3 regions of the Colwellia sp. F1 genome follow, and region 1 is predicted to be linked to each of the others. Evidence: predicted binding sites of a transcription regulator. Region 1 holds the regulator's gene; each other region holds the start of a gene.
The links. The regulator sigma-54, encoded in region 1, starts transcription at its own class of promoters, with help from an activator protein. The targets are predictions, from matches to a motif close to GTTGGCACGNNNNTNGNNT.
Positions count from the first base shown of each region.

Region 1 (7,233 bases):
GGCAATCTGCTGATTTAAAAAATAAAATAGCAAGTTATTTAGACGACGTAAATATCAGCCAAGGCTCTATTTCTATCGTTGCTGATATTGTTCAGGTATATAGCCATCATGATGAGGCAACTAACGAAAAATATGACACCTACCTTGCCAAAGGTGAACCCGCTATTTTCAAACAAGAATTAGAAGACGGGAGCTTAATTAGCTTGCAAGCAAATGAAATAAAATATCAACCAGATCAATACATCATTACTATTTCAGGTAACGCACAAGTTAAGCAAGCTGGTAGCAAAGTTACTGGTGAAACAATTACTTACAACACATTAAGTGAAAAATTAGAAGCGATTAGTGGTCAAAATGAATCGGTAACCACTATTTTACAGCCTGCTCAAATAAAAGCCCAACAAGATAAGAAAAACAATGACAGTAACAAACCATAAAGCTGACGATATATCGAGCAAATCAACCTTGATAGCTCAAAATTTATCAAAGTCTTATAAAAATAAAAAAGTCGTTAAGCGCGTTAGTTTAGCTGTAAGTGCTGGCCAAATTGTTGGTTTGCTAGGCCCTAATGGCGCTGGAAAAACAACGTCTTTCTATATGATTGTCGGTTTAGTTCCAAATGACAACGGCCAAATTATACTCAACGATGAAGACGTTACCCTTGCTCCTATGCATGAACGAGCAAGACGTGGCATAGGCTATTTACCCCAAGAAGCCTCGATATTTAGAAAGCTCACAGTTACTGATAATATTATGGCTATTTTGCAAACTCGCAAGGGCCTTAATGAACACGAAAGGCAAAGTAAACTAGAACAACTACTAGAAGAGTTTAGTATTAGTCACATTAAAGACAACTTGGGTATGAGCCTGTCAGGTGGTGAACGAAGACGGGTAGAAATAGCAAGGGCATTGGCCGCTGATCCTGAGTTCATTCTACTTGATGAGCCCTTTGCAGGTGTTGACCCAATTTCTGTTGGTGATATAAAAAAAATAATTATTCACCTTAAAAATCGCGGTATTGGTATATTAATTACTGATCATAATGTGCGTGAAACACTTGATGTATGTGAACATGCATATATTGTTAGTCATGGTGAAATAATTGCTGAAGGTGACTCTGATCAAATTCTTGCGAATCAAACGGTAAGAGATGTATACCTAGGCGAACAATTCACGCTATAGTTAACTTAAGCATGAGAACTTTGGCTATACTGAACTCACTTAGGCTATACTAACCTTAAGTGACTAAAAGTAATTTTTAAATTAGTTATCATAATGTTAGCAATATTTATTAATAGGAAGTAAAAAAAGTAGATGCGCCCAACTCTGCAACTCCGAATAGGACAGCAATTAACGATGACACCGCAACTGCAACAAGCGATCAAGCTGTTGCAGCTGTCTACGTTAGAGCTTCAGCAAGAAATACAAGAAGTACTTGAAAGCAACCCTCTACTTGAAATAAGTGAACAAGACAGATCTAGCGCTGATACGGAAAATAGCGCTAACGATAGTTCAGAGAGACTTGAAGAGGCCTTTTCAGCCACAGCTGAAACAACGACCAGTGAAGAACCATCGGCAAGCATTGATGAAATTAGTACGACAGAAGCCATGGAAAAAAGTGATATTCCTGAAGAGTTAAACATAGATACAACTTGGGAAGAAAGCTACAGTGCCGGCACCTCAAACACTGGTGCTATTAGTAGCCCAGGAGAAGATTACACCTATCAAGGTGAAACAACTGACTCAATTCAAGATCACCTTTTATGGCAAATGGAGTTAACGCCTTTTTCTGAAACCGATAGAGCCATTGCCATAGCAATTATTGAAGCTGTAGACGATGCAGGTTACTTAACGGTTTCAAGTGAAGATATTTTAGAGAGTGTCGGGATTGAAGGGCTAGAGCTTGATGAAGTAGAAGCCGTTCTAAAACGTATTAATGTATTTGATCCTATAGGGGTTGCCGCGCCGTCGATTGCTGACTGTTTACTAATTCAATTAAACCAGTTTAGTTCTGACACTCCTTACTTAACAGAAAGCAAATTAATTATCAGAGAGCATATTGATTTACTGGGTAGCCGTGATTACCGTCAACTCATGCGTAAAACACGGCTGAAAGAGGATGACTTACGTGAAGTGATGCGGTTAATTCAAAGTTTAAACCCTCGCCCTGGTGATGTGATTGATAAAAGCGATGATCAATACGTGATTCCTGACGTTTCCGTAGAGAAAAAAAATGGCCGCTGGGTGGTTGAGTTAAACCCTGATAGCGCTCCTAAGCTGTCAGTCAATCAACAATATGCCGCCATGACTAAAACAACAAAGTCATCGAGTAACGACGGCCAATTTATTCGCGCTAATTTACAAGAAGCCAAGTGGTTTATCAAAAGTTTAGAATCACGCAACGACACTTTACTCAAAGTATCAAACTGTATTGTACAACGCCAACAAGGCTTTTTAGAACATGGTGAAGAAGCAATGCGGCCAATGGTTTTAAATGATATCGCTGAAGCGGTCGATATGCATGAGTCTACAATTTCTCGTGTAACAACACAGAAGTATATGCATACGCCACGAGGTATTTTTGAATTAAAATATTTTTTTTCAAGCCATGTTAGCACTGAAAATGGCGGTGAATGTTCGTCTACTGCTATTCGATCGTTAATTAAAAAGTTCATTTTAGCGGAAATACCTGCTAAACCGCTAAGTGATAGTAAAATGGCTGATTTACTAGCCGAGCAGGGTATTAACGTTGCTAGGCGCACAATAGCTAAGTATCGAGAGTCTTTAGCTATTCCACCGTCGAACCAACGTAAAAGTTTACTATAATCAGTAACTTTATTTTTAATTGAACTAAAGAAGGATCATACTTATGCAAATTAATCTTACGGGCCATCATGTAGATATCACTTCATCATTACGCAACTATGTTGAAACAAAGCTAGCCAAGTTAGAGCGTCACTTTGACCATATTACTAATGTTTACGTAGTATTAACGGTAGAGAAGTTAGATCAAAAAGCAGAAGCCACAGTGCATTTAAAAGGTAATGAAATTCATGCCTCTGCGGTGAATACCGACATGTATAGTTCAATAGATAATTTGGTTGATAAACTCGACCGCCAGATACTCAAATATAAAGGCAAAATAACCCAACATTAGCTTAGCGCCACCACTTAAATTATTATGACACTACAAAATATCTTAACACTGGACTGCACGCAATGTGCAGTACCAGTTCGCAGTAAAAAACGCTTACTTGAAAAAATATGTCAGCTTGCTGCCCAGGAATTAGGCAATGTAAATCCAACCGATCTATTAGATAGCTTACTGAGCCGAGAAAAAATGGGCAGCACAGGTATTGGTAACGGCATTGCCATTCCTCATGCTAGGCTCAGTAATACAGACAAAGCGGTTGCTGTTTTTTTAACCACTGAACAAGCCATTGATTTTGACGCTATTGACAACCAGCCAGTTGATATATTTATTTGTTTATTTGTCCCTGAAAATAACACACAGGAACATTTAGAAACACTGCAAAGCATTGCAAAGCTTTTTAGCGATCGTAAAACAGCTAAAAAAGTACGCAAGTGTATAAACCAAGAAGCAATGTTTGACCTGATTCAGCAAGCCATTTAAATTTTAAACAAGCAAAGTGACAACTTGTAACACCCTCGTTTCTCGACTTTTTTTATCCGCAATTGAGATTTAATATATGAAGCTTATAATTGTTAGTGGTCGCTCTGGCTCAGGTAAGTCTGTAGCATTAAGAGTATTAGAAGATTTAGGTTATTATTGTGTTGACAATATTCCCGTAAATTTACTGCCAGCATTAACGCACACCGTGATTAATGATTATGAAAATGTCGCCGTAAGTCTAGACGTGCGAAACTTACCTAACAACCCGCAAGATATAGAAGAAATCATTGAATATTTACCCAATGCCGTTGATGTTACCACCTTATTTTTAGATGCCGATGATAACGATCTGATTCGACGGTTCAGTGAAACCAGACGGTTGCACCCACTGATCAAAAATAATATCGCCTTAGACCAAGCCATAGCACTAGAAAAAGAATTGTTAACACCAATTTCAATCAATGCTGACTTATACATTAACACCAGCGAATTAAGCCCACACCAATTAGCTGATTTAGTGCGCGAGCGCATACTGGGCAAAAAAACGGGTAATATGGTGCTTGTTTTTGAATCATTTGGCTTTAAACACGGTATTCCAGCCGATGCTGACTATGTATTTGATGTGCGCTTCCTCCCTAACCCACATTGGGAAAAAGAGTTAAAACCCTATACTGGCTTAGAGCAACCAGTAATAGACTTTCTTGCCAGCCAGCCCATTGTCACTAAATTTATTTGGCAAGTTAATAGCTTTATGATGACTTGGTTGCCTCACTTAGAGCGCAATAACCGTAGTTATGTTACTATTGCTATTGGTTGTACAGGCGGCAAGCACCGCTCGGTTTATATTGCTGAATTATTAGCAAGAAACTTTATCAAAGAACAAAAAAATGTACAAACGCATCATCGAGATATAAAAAAAAGCATTGAGTAACGCCATTATGCCATCACATAAGCCTAAATTAGCAGCAAGCAGCACACCAACTGCAGAGACAGCGGATACCAATATCATCGTAAGTAAAGAAATTACCATTATTAATAAGTTAGGCTTGCACGCCAGAGCTGCAAGTAAGCTAGCCTTACTTTGCCAAAGTTTTTCGGCGAACATCACCTTATCGCTTGAGCAAAAAGAAGCTGACGCCAACAGTATAATGGCTATTATGTTATTAGCTGGCGGGCAAGGAAAAGTTGTAAAAGTAACCGCTCAGGGAGTTGATGCGCCAGCCGCTTTAGCAGCTATAAGCCAGTTAATTGGCGATAAATTTGACGAAGATGAATAAATAACATTAAATAACCAAAGCAATAAATAACATAAATATTAAGTCTATTAACCCTTCATTTGAGTGTTTAATAGCGTTGATATTTCCCTTTACTCTGTTGACTGCGTTTACCACGCTCAAGTAAGGTCGCTATGTCAGAAATAATAGAACAAGAAAATATCCAACAAAGACTACTGCAAGTCAATAGTGCCTTAGATAGTGGCATGTTTGTTTATGTACGTAAGCTATTACAAGGCATGTCTGCCTATGACTTAGCATTATTCCTTGAATCCTCTCCAGCTAAAAGCCGAGCAGTATTATGGCAGCTTATCGATAGCGAACACCACGGTGAAGTCCTTGAAGAACTAACTGAGGAAGTACGCAAAAGCATATTACCCAGTATAAAGCCTGAAAAACTCGCTGCTGTTGCCGAAGGCATGGATGTTGATAATTTAGCTGAAGTATTGCGTAACCTGCCCGACAGCGTTTATAGGCAAGTGCTCAATTCTATGGATTCCCAAGATAGAAGCCGGGTAGAAACAGCATTATCTTATGAGCATGATACTGCCGGCGGTATCATGAATACCGACACCATTACTTTACGCCCTGAAGTCAGTGTTGACGTAGTATTACGCTATTTACGGTTAAAGGGCCAACTGCCAGAAGCAACAGACTCTTTTTACGTTGTTGATAGAACCAATCATTTCATTGGTGCCGTTTCATTAGCCTCTATTGTCACGGCAAAACCTGAAGTTATCATTTCAACATTAATTGATGCAGAAATTGAAGTGGTGCAAGCCAACATGAGCGAGCAAGAAGTCGCACAATTATTTGAAAAATATGACTGGTTTTCAGCACCTGTTATCGACCAAAAAGGGCATTTATTAGGCCGAATTACCATTGATGATGTCATTGATATTATTCGTGAGGATGCTGAACATTCAATGATGAGCATGGTGGGCTTAGACGATGAAGCCGACACCTTTGCACCTGTGATAAAAAGTACAAAGCAGCGCTCATTGTGGCTAGGGGTTAACTTAGTAACCGCTTTATTAGCCGTTGCAGTTACCAGTATGTTTGAGGGACTTTTTCAACAACTAGCAGTATTAGCGGTCCTTAACTCTTTAGTACCGAGCATGGGCGGTGTTGCCGGTAATCAAACCTTAACTTTAGTTATTCGTGGTATGGCATTAGGTCATGTAGGTAATAGTAATGCTCGCGCGCTCTTACACAAGGAAATAGCCATAGGCTTTCTTAATGGTATTATTTGGGCATTATTAATTGCAAGCGTGGTCGCTATTTGGAAACAGGATATAATGCTAGGCGTCGTTATTGCTTTTGCGATGCTAATGAACATGACGGCAGCGGGCTTAGCAGGTGTTGCTATTCCACTAATACTTAAACGCTTCAACATTGACCCAGCGCTTGCAGGGAGCGTCATTATTACGACTGTGACTGATGTAGTGGGGATATTTGCTTTTTTAGGCACAGCAACCCTACTGTTAACATAAGGCTTAAGTGCTAGGTGTGAAGTGCGAGGTGTTAGTAACATTATTTACATCCCCATTCCTCAGCACTTCTGCTAACACCTGATGAAAAGATAAATTACTGGCCTGCCACCTGCATGTTATCGATTAAGATTGAACCTGTATTAATACTCCCGTGTTTATCAACATCAGCACCAACAGCGACAATACCTTTAAACATTTCCGCCAAGTTACCCGCAATGGTAATTTCACTAACCGGATACGCAATTTTACCATTTTCAACCCAAAATCCGGCAGCACCGCGAGAATAGTCACCATTCACCACATTGACCCCTTGCCCCATTAATTCAGTAACCAACAAGCCTGTACCTAAGGCTTTTAACATGGCATCAAAGTCTGCGGCTTTACTGCCTTTCGTTGTTATATTTTTATCCTTCACTAACCAATTATGAATACCACCAGCATGCCCCGTAGTAGTAAGCCCTAACTTACGGGCAGAATAACTGGTTAAGAGATAGGTTTGTAACACCCCATGAGTAATGATGTCTCTGTCTTTTGTCAAAACACCTTCATTGTCAAATGCGCTACTCGCGAGTGCTTTAGCAATATGAGGACGCTCATTAATTGAGAGAAAACTCGGGAAAACCTCATTCCCCAATGCATCTAATAAAAACGATGACTTACGATATAAGTTGCCACCGCTAATCGCGGCAATAAAGTGCCCCCAGAGGGTATTAGCAATATCAGCACGAAATAATACCGGCACCTTCATGGTCGACAGCTTTTGTGGGTTTAAACGTGATAGCGCTTCTTTCGCTGCTTGTTGACCAATACTTATGCCACTGTCTAATAATGA
Region 1 covers NZ_JBWDLI010000015.1:68,000-75,232, forward strand. The annotation lists gene lptA (lipopolysaccharide transport periplasmic protein LptA) at 1-437, shown strand, start outside; gene lptB (LPS export ABC transporter ATP-binding protein) at 418-1,182, shown strand; gene AC0UA9_RS14065 (RNA polymerase factor sigma-54) at 1,315-2,826, shown strand; gene hpf (ribosome hibernation promoting factor) at 2,870-3,157, shown strand; gene ptsN (PTS IIA-like nitrogen regulatory protein PtsN) at 3,182-3,634, shown strand; gene rapZ (RNase adapter RapZ) at 3,711-4,565, shown strand; gene AC0UA9_RS14085 (HPr family phosphocarrier protein) at 4,573-4,911, shown strand; gene mgtE (magnesium transporter) at 5,043-6,401, shown strand; gene pmbA (metalloprotease PmbA) at 6,496-7,233, opposite strand, start outside.

Region 2 (7,233 bases), on a different contig from region 1:
TTGGTGCTGACGTCTTAAGAACAGAAGATGTTATCGGCCGTGTTGGCGGAGAAGAGTTTCTTTGCGTGTTACCCAGAATAAATGCAGCGCAGAGTTTACAAATTGCACAGCGTTTTGTAAATACCGTGAATCAATTTACCTTTGTTACTGAGGCTGGGAGCGTAGATAAAACCAGACAACAAGTAAAAGTTACCGTTAGTATCGGTTTAGCAACCACTTCCAAAGCGGTACAAACAAGCGCAGCGTTATATCTACAAGCAGACAAAGCACTGTATCAGGCAAAATACAGTGGTAAGAATCGGGCGATACAATACCATAATTCGATGAAGTACTTACCGCATGATAAAGTGAGTGACCGCAATGAAACGTCAACGCTAAATGAAGCATAGTCACTTTTCTCCACTCATGTCATCTGCAGTTTTACCCTCTTCACAATCGCCTTTACGTATATACAAACAAGCCGTTAGCTTGCTGCAGTGTTACTTAAAACAGCTAGGCTACCAAGCGCAAATTCACTTTGAGCTAGAAGGGTGTTATCACATCACAAGTGCCAAGCACACTTCGCAAAAACTCAATTTTGATCTTATCAATCAATATTTACGTAGTGTCAACATAGACGGTGAGATTGTTAGCGAATATTGGCGAAACCAGTGGGAATATGTCTCTTTGTTTAAGGGACAAAGCCCATTAAAAGAAGCCATGAATGTGCATTGGGCGCTGCAACAATTACCACAGTTATTTAAAATGCTATACCGTGACGTTGGCTTAGTGAATACATTAATTAAGCCGGTGGTTTGGTCAGGTGATCAAGGCAAGCTAGCACAAGGCTCTAAGCAAATTTTTACCCATGATACACGTGCTGTTCATATTCCTAATGCCATTCAGCTCAATGTAAGTGTACTAAATAACCAAGGTGAAAACCTGATTGCCCAAAAGCGGTTTGGTGAATATTTACAATATTGCTTTTTATCGACGAGCTACCAATGTGCTTTGTTGTATTTACCAGAAGAGGCGGCTTTTGAGCGTTTAACGTTGAAAACACAATATGGTTTAGCACAAGAGTTGTGTTCACCGGTCGACATCTCGGGTGGACATCAAGGTAGTGTCGCACTATATACAGTGTTAGGGAAGCATAACCAACAAATGGGTGAGGAGCCGTTGTTGTATGATCACTGCAATCAAATATTATCCGTTGAGCAAAACTGGCAAAAAACAGCACGAATTGAGCACAGGCTAGGGGCATCAAGTGTTGCATATAACCCCTACGTTAATGTGATCTATGGTTTGCTCAATGTTATAGATGCCATTGAAGCTTATGAAAAAAATAATGACCTATCAACTCCTAAGTTTATGCCAGTAGCTCTACCTACTTCACTCTATACCCCTCAAGCACGAGGACAACAAAAAGACTCTTCACAAAGGTCTAGACAAGATGTAGGAGCGATAGAGTTATTTAAAGCCAGTACTTGGTTTAGTGATAGTTTACATTCAGTACAAGAGAAATATATTTCATTAAAACCAAGCACAGCGCTTGACTGCCCTGTGCGGTTAGGGGATAAAATAAAAAAAATGGTGTTAAATAACTACCTTGATAAACAGTAACCACACCGAATAAAACAAGAAGCCAACTTATGGATTACAAAAAATCAGCACATATTAAAGCGCCATTATTAAGTGGCTCTAGTGTTAGTGCAAAGAAACAAGCACTTAAAGCTTACTTCAGACAAACCTGGACAGAATATGAATCACTGTTTTCGCTTATCAATGATGACAGTGCTTATTTTTTACGCCCAGAGCCTTTGCGTCATCCATTAATTTTTTATTTTGGTCATACAGCAAGTTTTTATATTAATAAACTGCTCTTGGGTAAGTTCATTTCAACGCGGCTTAATGCAAAAATAGAAGCAATTTGCGCAGTCGGTGTTGACGAAATGAGTTGGGATGATCTAAATAACGCCCATTATGATTGGCCCAGTGTTAATGAAGTTAAGTGCTATCGAGAACAGGTGTCGACCCTAATTGAAAAACTTATTGATACAATGGCGTTGCAACTGCCTATAACTCAAGACTCCCTTGCTTGGGTGATTCTTATGGGGTGTGAGCATGAACGTATTCACCTTGAAACCTCATCCGTTATTATGCGTATGCTACCTTTAGAATATTTAACAGCAAATGAACATTGGCCTAGTTGTTCAAAGCAATCAAGTGCACCAGAAAATACCTTAATGCCAGTTAAAGGTAAGTTAATCACCTTTGGTAAACCGGCCAGCGATGATACCTTTGGTTGGGATAATGAATACGGGCAGAACACAATAAATCTTGATGATTTTAAAGTGTCTAAGTATCTAGTTTCTAATCAAGAATATTTAGCTTTTGTGAAGGCTGGTGGTTATCAACGGCCCGAGTTTTGGACTGAAGAGGGGCAGCAATGGCTACATTTCACTCAAGCCACCATGCCGCGCTTTTGGCTAGAGAAAATAAGCGAGAATAATGAAGTATCGTATTGGCAACGCAACCTGCTCAATGAAATACCGCTGCCCTTAAATTGGCCCGTCGAAGTTAACTATCTTGAAGCCAAGGCATTTTGCCAGTGGCGAAACAAGCAAAACTACCTGCTTAGCAAAGAGTCGGCTGAAGCTAACTACATCCGCTTACTAACAGAGGCCGAGTGGTTATGTTTACGTGATAAGGTTAAGGGGGATTTAGCCTCTTGGGATAAAGCGCCAGGCAATATAAATCGCGAATATTATGCCTCATCTTGCCCGGTAAACCAGTTTGAACATGAGGGCGTATTCGACATAGTTGGCAATGTTTGGCAATGGACAGAATCGCCCATAGATGGCTTTAAAGGCTTTGAAGTTCACCCCTTGTATGATGATTTTTCTACACCTACTTTTGACAGTAAGCATAACCTTATTAAAGGTGGCTCGTGGATTTCAACAGGTAATGAAGCACAACAACATTCTCGTTATGCTTTTCGTCGGCATTTCTTTCAGCATGCCGGCTTTCGTTATGTAGAGAGTGCTAGCCCTCAACTACCTAACCTTGAGGCAAATCACTATGAAACTGACCTTAATATCTGCCAACAGCTTCATGCCCAATACGGCATAAGTGCAACCGACTTAGCAAGTGCCGCATTACCTAAAACACTACAACACTATAGTAAGCAAATAACAGACCACGTAATAGCTGCGATAGCACAATGTAAAGTCGCCACGACTAAGTGTCTTGATTTGGGCTGTAGTGTGGGCCGTAGTACTTTTACTTTAGCGCAACATTTTGATCAGGTAGACGGTGTTGACTTCTCAGCCCGCTTTATTCGCCACGCTGTTCATTTAGCGCAAGGAAAATCGGTGCGCTATCAACTAAAAAATGAAGGTGATATTGTTGATTTTCATGAAATAAGTCTACTAAAAGCGGATACAGTTAACCGTGAAAAAGTTCACTTTAGCCAAGGTGATGCGAGTAACCTTAAAGACTCCTTTGCGGGCTATGATGTAGTGATTGCTCAACACATACTTGAGCAACACTATGATCCACGTTTATTTTTACAAACTATACATCAACGCTTAAATAGTCGGGGCTTGCTAATCATTATCTCAAATTATGATTTTGACGAGCAGCAAACAGTAAAAGCGAATTGGTTAGGGGGAATGAAAGTTAATGGCGAAAATGTGACAGGCTTTGATGGCTTATCAACACAACTAACACCCTACTTTGCCTTAATAGAGCAACACCAACTTACGCGTGTTATTAAAACAAATCATCGTAATTATTCACTGAGCTTCCCTCAATTAAGCGTTTGGCAGTTGAAATAAAACAGCAGTATCTATTCTTCTCTCGTTGCACCAAATCAAAACTCAATGCCTCATTATTGTGCTTTTATGGTGCAACATCGCATTTTAACCACAATATAAAATAAATAAGTCATTGATATATGATGTTTTATCTTTATGGCACATGAATTGAATTAGTCAGCTTACTATTCGCTAAAATTATAAATAGAGGTTTGCTGTGAAAATAGTCAATGCAATAATAAAACCATTTAAACTAGACGATGTGCGTGAAGCGATTTCAGGCATTGGTGTTGAAGGGATCACCGTCAGTGAGGTGAAAGGGTTTGGTCGTCAAAAAGGGCATACCGAATTATATCGTGGTGCAGAGTATCAGGTCGACTTCTTACCAAAAGTTAAACTTGAAATCGCGGTGCATGATGACATCGTTGAGCGCTTGGTTGAAGTCATTAGCCAGTCTGCTTATACAGGTAAAATTGGGGATGGAAAAATTTTTGTTTACAGCCTTGAGCAGGTCATTCGTATACGTACGGGTGAACAAAATGAGGAGGCAATTTAGTCGATATTTTTATTATTTTAAGGCTGAGTAATTACCAAAACAAAATTTTTTAAGGATCAATGATGGAAAACAATATTTTTCAATTGCAATATGCGCTAGACACTTTTTATTTTCTAATGTGTGGTGCGCTCGTTATGTGGATGGCAGCAGGTTTCTCAATGCTAGAAGCAGGATTAGTACGCGCTAAAAACACCACTGAAATATTAACTAAAAATGTCGCACTGTACTCAATTGCTTGCATAATGTACTTAATTGTTGGCTACGATATTATGTATGGTGGTGGCGTATTTCTAAATAACATAGGGCTAGACGGTGCGAGCAATGCTCAAGCCCTAGTTGACACTGTATTGGTAGAATCAGCAGAAGCCGGTTTTGCTGGTGGCGCTGTTTATTCTAATGCCGCAGACTTCTTTTTTCAGGTAGTGTTTGTTGCAACGGCAATGTCTATTGTTTCAGGGGCAGTTGCTGAGCGCATGAAGCTATGGTCTTTCTTGGCATTTACTGTGGTACTAACCGGCTTCATTTACCCTATGGAAGGCTCTTGGACTTGGAATGGCGAAGCTGTTTTTGGTCTGTATACCTTAGGTGATCTTGGTTTTTCTGATTTTGCTGGCTCAGGTATTGTACATTTAGCTGGCGCTTCAGCCGCACTAGCAGGAGTATTATTACTGGGAGCACGCAAAGGTAAATATACTAGAGATGGAAAAATACATGCAATCCCGGGGGCCAACTTACCAATGGCAACTTTAGGTACCTTTATTTTATGGATGGGATGGTTTGGTTTTAATGGTGGTTCAGTATTAAAATTAGCCGACATCACTAGTGCTAATTCTGTTGCTATGGTCTTTTTAAATACCAATGCTGCAGCTGCAGCGGGTGCTTTTGCCGCGCTAATAACCGCAAAAAAACTCTTTAAAAAAGCAGATTTAACCATGACCTTAAACGGCGCATTAGCAGGGCTGGTTGCAATTACCGCCGAGCCTTCTACACCGTCGCCAATTCAGGCAACAATATTTGGTGCTATTGCAGGTGTTATCGTTGTGCTTTCAGTACTTGCGTTAGATAAAATTAAAATTGATGATCCAGTGGGGGCTATCTCTGTCCACGGAGTTGTGGGTTTCTTTGGTTTAATGATAGTACCTATCACAAATGCTAGTGCTAGTTTTAGTGGTCAGTTAATTGGCGCGGCAACGATTTTTATTTGGGTATTTACAACCAGTCTTATTGTTTGGTTTGCTTTAAAGAAAACCATGGGTATACGGGTTAGTGCAGCAGATGAATACGAAGGGAGTGATATCACTGATTGTGGCATGGAAGCCTACCCAGAATTTGCACGTATTAAATGATCTTTAGCTAAAAAATAAACTAAGTCTATTTTAGTTTGAACTAAGGTAATAAAAAGTAGCGATTAAGCTGCTTTTTATTACCTTTTCTATAAGGAGTAGGAGCTAGCGCTTTAAGAAGCGTTTGCTAATTGAAAAAGCAAGTAAGCAAAATATAGTAAACAGAGCCGGCGAGCCGCCGCTACTACTGCCACCCGACTCAGTATTACCAGAGTCTGCTATCAAGGTATTTTTTGCCGGAGACAATTCTGCGTCTGTCACTTCTGATGAATCAACGATGGTAATTTGTTCAATCACGACAAAGTTTTCAATACCTGGTGCCGTCATATCAGAGCAAGTTTGAGTTTCAGCTATTACCATGGGGATCCCTTGTAAGCTTTCGTAAGTACACAAGGTTAGTTGCTGTATTTTTTCGATCACAGCCATGCCATCACCGATAACCTGACCAAAAACGGTAAAACCACCATTTTGTACATCTAAATTACTGGCATTGTTTGCTAAGTTAAAAAACCATTGATCCGTCGCGCTATTTGGGTTTCCTCCTTGTTTAGCCATAGCAATAGTACCCTTTACATTAGAGTACACGGGTTCATTGAGAACCGCCGGATTAGTCTCACTGCGCGTTAAAGGCCAGTCACCATCAAATGTAAAGCCACCACCTTGGACAACAAAGTTTGAAGAAACACGGTGAATTACCGAATTTGTGTAATGTTGCTCTTCAACATATTGAAGAAAATTCGCCACTGTTTTTGGTGTAGTTTGGTCAAATAAATTTACTTGAAAGTCACCTTGTGAGGTATGGAACTCAACAATGGTCGCGTTAACAATTGAGGTTAAACTTGAAAATAGTACAGCAGTACAAAGTAATTTTTTTAGCATGGTTAAAACCTAAAGAAGAAATGTCGCAGCATAATAATAGTAGCGGTAGTGTAATTCAACTTAACTGCTTATATTTTTTACCTTGTTGCAAATAGTTACATTTCATAAATATAGTGATATAAAAGGCAAGTAGCGTCAGTTAGACAACGCGCTAGTATTTAATTATCGATTTTTTTTCAAGGTTTGCTATGTGGCACATGTTGTTGTTATTTATATTTGTTTTGTCAGGTACACTAAGCGCTCACAGTGCTATAGCAAATAATATTGATAACGAATTAAAAATAATAAAAAAAGAAACAGACAAAGCGCTAGCGGTTGCCCAGCTTAGTAAGTTACTTGATACAGAAGCGCTTGATAACAAGCAACGGGTAAAAATATTACTGCAACAAAGCCATGCTTATGTCACTTTAAGTGAATTAAAAAAAGCGTTAGTTGTGATCAAGCAAGCTAAAGCACTTATTCATCCCGATGAAGTATCGTTACAGCAAGCCAGTGTTGATAAGTTAATCGGGATAATTTATTACTATCAAGGGCTCTACGACCAATCACTTATCGCTTATCAGGCAGCATTAGCTTATTTTCAACAAGAAGAATTTTCTGAAGATAACGCGATTCAAAGTGCGCATTTATTTAATAATATAGCTCTAGTCCAAACATC
Region 2 covers NZ_JBWDLI010000004.1:223,997-231,229, reverse strand. The annotation lists gene AC0UA9_RS05455 (tetratricopeptide repeat-containing diguanylate cyclase) at 1-389, shown strand, start outside; gene AC0UA9_RS05450 (hypothetical protein) at 379-1,602, shown strand; gene ovoA (5-histidylcysteine sulfoxide synthase) at 1,632-3,818, shown strand; gene glnK (P-II family nitrogen regulator) at 4,015-4,353, shown strand; gene AC0UA9_RS05435 (ammonium transporter) at 4,416-5,699, shown strand; gene AC0UA9_RS05430 (peptidylprolyl isomerase) at 5,802-6,575, opposite strand; gene AC0UA9_RS05425 (response regulator) at 6,773-7,233, shown strand, end outside.
Region 2: a site for sigma-54 is predicted at 3,953-3,971, ahead of glnK (P-II family nitrogen regulator). Genes of this name have one in related genera too.

Region 3 (7,233 bases), on a different contig from region 1:
GTACCTGGCAGCAACCAAGCATTACCCTATGCTTACACATTTGACGTAACAGGTCAGCAAACTGAAAAAGACAGCCAATACCCACCCCATGCTTGGCCAACACGTTTTTATATTCAAGCCTACCAAAGTAAAGACGTCCCCATATTATACCAAGCAGACTCACCAATAACGGCACAACATCAAAAAGACGAACTTATCCCCTGGCAACCGTAACAAGCTAAACAGTGAATAATTCAAGGCTATTAGCACTTACTTTTGAATCGCTTTTAGCTTAAGGTCAATATATTCACACCAGGCTTTACTCGCTCGTTGTGGCACAGTTGAGTTTTCTCGAACACCTAGCTTAAATTCAACCACTGATTGCCATTCATCTGAACCAAGATCAGGGCCATGCCCATTACCATCACTGGTGTCAATAATGTCGTCAACATAACGCTGCCAGGACGCTGTGCAAAGGTTACTCGATATATTGGCCTGCTTAAGCTGGTCGTTAATTATAATACCAATAATAATGGCAATCAGCATTATTGAAATAAACATAACTAACCATTGCTTCATAAAGCCCCCTGTACCTCTAATCGCTTTCAATCAACGCATTGAAACTGCTTAAATTGAGCCCCGCTTAGCTAACCTTATCACCTGGTAATGCTACGCTAAAAACTTTAGAAATAAAAATGCCGCTCGACTTAAGTGAACGGCATTAGCACCTGTATGCTGTTTTTATCCTTCCTGTTTATTCGTTAACTTTAATCAACAAGGCAAAGTAATTATCTAGGCGCCTTTGCTCTACGGACTAATAATAATGCTAAACCTAAACCGAATAACGCTACCATGTTTGGCTCTGGCACTGACACTGCTAGTGTCGGACCGCTGCCGGGTTTAATATTCACGTTTAACGATGAGCTATATAAATTAAAGTTATTTGACCCCCAAGCTTTATCACCTAGCCAAAACCCAAAAGTTTCATTATCTAAAATTTCATCATATACCGATTTATTGGTATTAGCAGCATCAAAAACAAAGCTTTGTGACGTTAAATCATTAACACGGTTTATATCTTTTGGGTTAAATGTATCTGCCTTATTGGCAGATGAAGCTGCCATCACCTTCCAGTCTTCTGCTACAGAAAAGAAACCCCAAAAGTAATTATAATCGTCGGTATTAGAAAAGGTTAATGTTAACTCAAAGCTTTCAATTTCATAATCAGCAAACGCTGACAAGCTAAAAGCATCGTAGAAACGACTACAACCACTGTTAGATGTTGTATCAGTTACCTTGATATAGTCAGCGGCTAGTTGGTTACATTGACTAGGCGCACCATTTAAGCTGCCACTTGGTATGCTCTTATCTACACCATAGTCATGGGTTAACTCAGTAATTAATGCTGCTTGTGACGTATTAGCAGCTAAACATAACACAATGACAGAGATAAATTTATTTAATACACGGTTTTTCATACTACTTCCTTTTTAAAAACAATCATAACACTTGCAAACACCCTTTTAATTTACTTGGCACTGGCATTGATAACTCAATATAAAATACACAAGGCATAAAGCAGGTATCGTGCCAACCTACAAAAACAAGTAAACCACTGTTTTGTATGTACTAAAGAACAGCCAAAAAAATTACTAGCCAGCTATTTATTGCACAATCGTAGTAATGTAAATATTTATGACAATAATTTAAAAGCATAATTAAAGCACAATTAGCTGATGTAAATACGGTGTTCCAAATGTTAACTTATTGTACAAATAAAATAGTACAAATGTGATATAAATAAGTAAGCAGTGACAAGGTGCTTTTTCTGAGGTGTTCAGACTGAGTTATTCTCTAGTACGCTTGGTTTCCCCAAGTTTATGTAAAATTATCTGACATTATCTCGCGCAAGCGTTTTGCTCAAAGCCCGTCATTTCTTTCATGCTATTAACAGTATTCGTCAGGTGAGTATGATAAATGTCATCATATGAGCAAACACTACCCGCCTGGCAAAAAAAAAGAGTTGCCATTTTAACTAAGCGCGATTTTTACCTCACCACTTCATTAAAATAAGCAACCCTTAGGTTTTATGTTTGGGCTATTCTATTTTACCCGTTTCGCTAGTAAGTAAACTTACATCACTTTGATAGGTACCGCTGTATCTACAAACTGTGTACTCATTTCTTCAGCCGGCGGTACGAAGTCAGTTAAGGTAATACCTTCTACTGCTTTTTTGTACTCTTCAAGTGAAGGGAAGCGGCCAAGAATCGTTGATAGTACAACTAACGGGGTTGAACCTAGTAGCGACTCGCCTTTTTTCTCTGCTGTATCAGCCACTACACGGCCTTGGAATAAACGAGTAGAGGTAGCAATAACCGTGTCACCTGGTTCAGCTTTCTCTTGGTTACCCATACATAAGTTACAGCCAGGGCGCTCTAAATACATAATTTTTTCATATTTAGTACGTGCAGTGTTTTTCGGGCTCACATCGTCAAACTCAAAACCTGAATACTTCTGTAAAATATCCCAGTCACCTTCTGCTTTAAGCTCATCAACGATGTTATACGTTGGTGGCGCAACCACTAAAGGCGCTTTAAATTCAATTTTAGTGCCTTGAGCTTCCATATTACGGAACATTTGCGCAATAATTTGCATATCACCTTTATGAACCATACATGAACCAACAAAACCTAAGTCTACGGTTTTATTGTTGTAGTACGACACAGGGCGAATAACATCATGTGTGTAGCGTTTTGACACATCATCGTTATTAACATCAGGGTCTGCAATCATTGGCTCATCAATTTTGTCTAAGTCAACAATAACTTCTGCGTGGTACTTAGCGTTGTCATCTGGTCTTAGAGCTGGTGTCTCGCCTGATTTAAGTTCATTAATCCGTTTGTCTGCTAAAGCAATTAAGCCATGCAGTGTTTTTGCAGCATTTTCCATGCCTTTATCAATCATGATTTGGATACGGCTTTTCGCTAACTCAAGTGAGCCTATTAATGTTTCATCTTGCGATATGCAGATTGACGCTTTAGCTTTCATCTCTGCAGTCCAGTCAGTGAAAGTAAAGGCTTGGTCAGCCAGTAAAGTACCTATATGTACTTCAATAACACGGCCTTGGAAGACATTTTCACCACCAAATTGCTTAAGCATTTGCGCTTGTGTTGCGTGAACAACATCACGAAAGTCCATGTGCTGTTTCATTTCGCCTTTAAAGGTAACTTTTACCGATTCTGGAATTGGCATTGCTGATTCACCCGTTGCCAAGGCAATTGCGACAGTACCTGAGTCAGCACCAAAGGCAACACCCTTAGACATACGAGTATGTGAGTCACCACCAATAATAATAGCGCGGTCGTCCACAGTAATGTCATTCAATACTTTATGAATAACATCCGTCATTGCTGGGTAAACACCTTTAGGATCACGTGCTGTGATTAAACCAAACGCATTCATAAAGCTCATTAATTTAGGCGTATTTGCTTTTGCTTTGCTATCCCAAACAGATGCTGTGTGACAACCTGACTGAAATGCACCGTCAACAATGGGCGAGATAGTAGAAGCTGCCATCGCTTCAAGTTCCTGACATGTCATAGGGCCTGTAGTATCTTGTGAACCAACAATATTCACTTTAACACGCACGTTTGAACCTGCATGCAATGGTGATTCAGATAAAACGCCAACAGCATTACGGTTAAATATTTTCTCAACTGCCGTTAAACCTTGGCCTTCATGTGAGATTTCTTTTGACGCTGCATACACACTAGCAGGTTCAACACCCAAAGCCTCTGCAGCAAATGTTTGTAGTTTTTTACCAAACGTTACCGCGTATGAACCGCCAGCTTTCATAAACTCCATTTTTTGTGGTGTAAAGGCTGATGAAATATCTGCAAGTTCTTTATCACCGTTGTAGAGTTTTTTTGCTTTTGTGTCAATCGTTAACACAGTACCTGTGGCTACAGAGTATGCTTCTTTTAATACCGCATCGCCATTTTCATCAACAATGGTGTTACCATTAGCGTCTACTTGCTTAACCCAGTTTTTCAGATCAAGCCCAATACCACCGGTTACATCAACCGTAGTTAAAAAAATTGGCGCAATACCATTGGTACCAGCAACAATTGGGGCAATATTAATAAATGGTACATAAGGACTGGCTTTTTTACCCGCGATAAGTGCAACGTTGTTGACACCGGACATACGCGATGAGCCAACACCCATAGTACCTTTTTCAGCAATAAGCATAACTTGCATGTTAGGATGCTTCGCTTGTAAGGCTCTGATTTCTGCTTGTGCTTCTGGTGTACTCATACATTGGCCGTGTAGTTCACGGTCAGCACGAGAATGAGATTGATGACCTGGCGATAATAAGTCAGTTGAAATATCACCTTCGCCAGCAATATAGGTTACTACGTCAATTTTTTCAGCAACATCTGGCAGTTTAGTGAAAAACTCAGCTTTTGCATAACTTTCTAACAGGTCTTTAGCAATACTGTTGCCCGCTTTAAACGCAGCCTCAAGGCGAGCTGTATCAGCTTCATATAAAAACACTTGTGTTTTTAACACATCTGCGGCTTGAGCAGCTAATGCGGCGTCGTCGCCTAAGGCAAGATCAAGTAGTACTTCAATTGAAGGGCCGCCTTTCATGTGTGAAAGTAATTCAAACGCAAATTCAACAGAAATTTCAGCAACAACCGCTTCGCCAAGAATTATTTCTTTTAAAAATTTAGCTTTTTCATTTGCAGCGCTGGTTGTGCCAGGCAGGGTATTGTAAATAAAAAAGTTTAGTGAATCAGCACGATACTCATTTGTTTGATCTTTAATTTGCTCGATAATTTCAGCTAATAAATCAGCGCTATCAATTGGTTTAGGCGCGAGACCTAGCTCATTTTTGCGAGTTTCGATTTCTGCTATATATTCTAAATACAGGCTCATTAAATGCTCTCTCTAGTATAATGCGCTAATTACATGATAATTAATTAGCGAGGGGAAATATCGCTCTAGTTTACCTGATTTTTTACTGACTACTAATCATTTGGTTAAATAAGCACTATTCATGCAAACTATAGGGTGTAGAGATTTTAGTTATAATGGTTATACCAGACGGTTAAATCATTGATATACAACACCATTCACCACTAACCTGTCTCTACAGCTTTTTATTCAGCCCATAACTTGTTAATTAACGCGTCAGGGCCGCCAGTTAAACCAACTTGTTGTAGCTGTAATTGCCCGTACTCATCCAGTACGGTAATAGCATTAGTGTGAGATACCTCATTATTTGCTACGCCCATGTATTGAATATTCAGTGTCATGGCTAACACTCGCACATCATCATCATTACCACTTAACAAGGTCCAGTGATGATCCAGTTCGCGTTTTTTGGCAAAGTTCGTCATAATTTTTGGGGTGTCGCTATTAGGCGTTAATGACACCAAGACAAAACCTATCTCTTCTTGTTGTTTGGGCGTTAAAGCCGCTTGAATTGCTTTAATATCTGACACAATAATAGGGCAAACGGTAATACAGTCTGTGTACATAAGTGCAATAATTTGCTTTTTCCCCGCTAAGCTTTCCAGTGTTACTGTTTCGTCATAACGGTTTTGCCATTGGCTATTTACTTGATAAATGGAAGCTTCAGGTAATGAAACCGCCTGCGTGCTTAGCGTTGTTAACACTAAAAGTAGCAATATTATTATCTTCATCTTTATTTTCCTTTATTTGCTTGTGCTAAATCTTGTGCGCACCTAAAGCCTAAATTACCTAGAGTGTAATTAGCTTTTAAGCTAGAGCGAAAACCAAAGCGCATAAATGCAGCGTAGTCAGACGGGTCTGCACTACCTGCAGCAGCCGAACCACAAAATAAACCTTGGTCTAGGCTGCTATCACCACGTGATTCCCCCGTAACCAAAGTAGAGTTAAAGTCTTGTGTCCATTCCCACACCATGCCATGCATGTTGTACACCTGCCAGTAATTAGGCTCACCTTGTGCGACATCTGCCAAACCATCAGACGTGGGTCGAGCATACCAAGACAAAATACGCTGGGTATAGCCTGGCTCTTTGCTACCATTAGCACTTTGTTGAGAAGCTTGTGCCACATATTCCCATTCAGACACTGTCGGCAAGCGTTTTCCCTGTGCTTGGCAATAAGCACTGGCAGCGAACCAAGACACATGCGTTACTGCTTGGTTATTCTGCGCTGCAGTGGGCGCGCCGTCTCTCCAGTGCTGTAAATACTGCTTTTCTGCAAATAAAGATGGAACCGAACCAATTTTCCAGCGCTTTTCATGCTGTAAAAAGGCTGCAAATTGCCGATTAGTCACTGGGGTAGTGTCTAACTTAAAACCAGCAACTGCCGTTAACGGGCTGTCTTTAGTTAAGTAAAGTGGGCGAACTTCCCCAGCGGGAAGTTCAACCATACTCGGTTGCGATGTTTGCAATGCAGCAAGCACAAGTAGCAACGAATTCATTAGTGCGCACTACCCTCAAAAACAACAGTTTTGCCTTTTTCACGACGCTCTTTGGCTTGCTCTACTGAGATAACCGTGCCGTTATTGCCCCAACTGTTTAGTATATAAGTCAGTACATTAGCTGTATCTTCATCCGTCAATTCCATACTTGGCATAATACTGTCGAAGGCTTCACCATTAACCTTAATTGGCCCTTTCAAACCATGTAGCACCACATCAATAGCACGAATAGGGTCCGCATTTAAAAAGTCTGAATTAGCCAACTGAGGGAATGCGCCTTTGATACCCTCACCACTACTTTGGTGACAAGCTTGACAGTTAGCTTCGTAAATACGTTTGCCGTATCGTATTTGTTCATCAACCGTAGTAGCAATCAATGCTTCTTGGCCATTGGGCATGGTTTGTACTGCAGAACCTTCTGGTAAATATACGTTGTCAGCTAGTTTACCTGAATAAACAACTTTATCTTCAGGGCCATCAACAGCAATCATCCCTAGGGCTCCCTTATTAAAGGCACGGAAAATTGAATGATCGACCATTATAAAGTTACCCGGCACATCTAGTGTAAATTCAACCATGGCAGCGCCACCAACAGGAATTAAGGTAGTTTGTACGTTTTCATTAATTAACGAGCCACCTTCTACATTCACTTTGTCAAAAATTTCGCCAATTATATGGAAAGACGAAGCTAAATTAGGACCGCCATTACCAACAAATAATCGTACTGTTTCGCCCACATTCGCTGTTAATGATTTATCACCGTTCAGCGCACCTAC
Region 3 covers NZ_JBWDLI010000010.1:158,004-165,236, forward strand. The annotation lists gene AC0UA9_RS11425 (alpha/beta hydrolase) at 1-213, shown strand, start outside; gene AC0UA9_RS11430 (hypothetical protein) at 250-558, opposite strand; gene AC0UA9_RS11435 (PEP-CTERM sorting domain-containing protein) at 768-1,457, opposite strand; gene AC0UA9_RS11440 (bifunctional aconitate hydratase 2/2-methylisocitrate dehydratase) at 2,113-4,920, opposite strand; gene AC0UA9_RS11445 (SCO family protein) at 5,145-5,690, opposite strand; gene AC0UA9_RS11450 (formylglycine-generating enzyme family protein) at 5,693-6,457, opposite strand; gene nirK (copper-containing nitrite reductase) at 6,457-7,233, opposite strand, start outside.
Region 3: a site for sigma-54 is predicted at 1,556-1,574, ahead of AC0UA9_RS11435 (PEP-CTERM sorting domain-containing protein). Genes of this name have one in related genera too.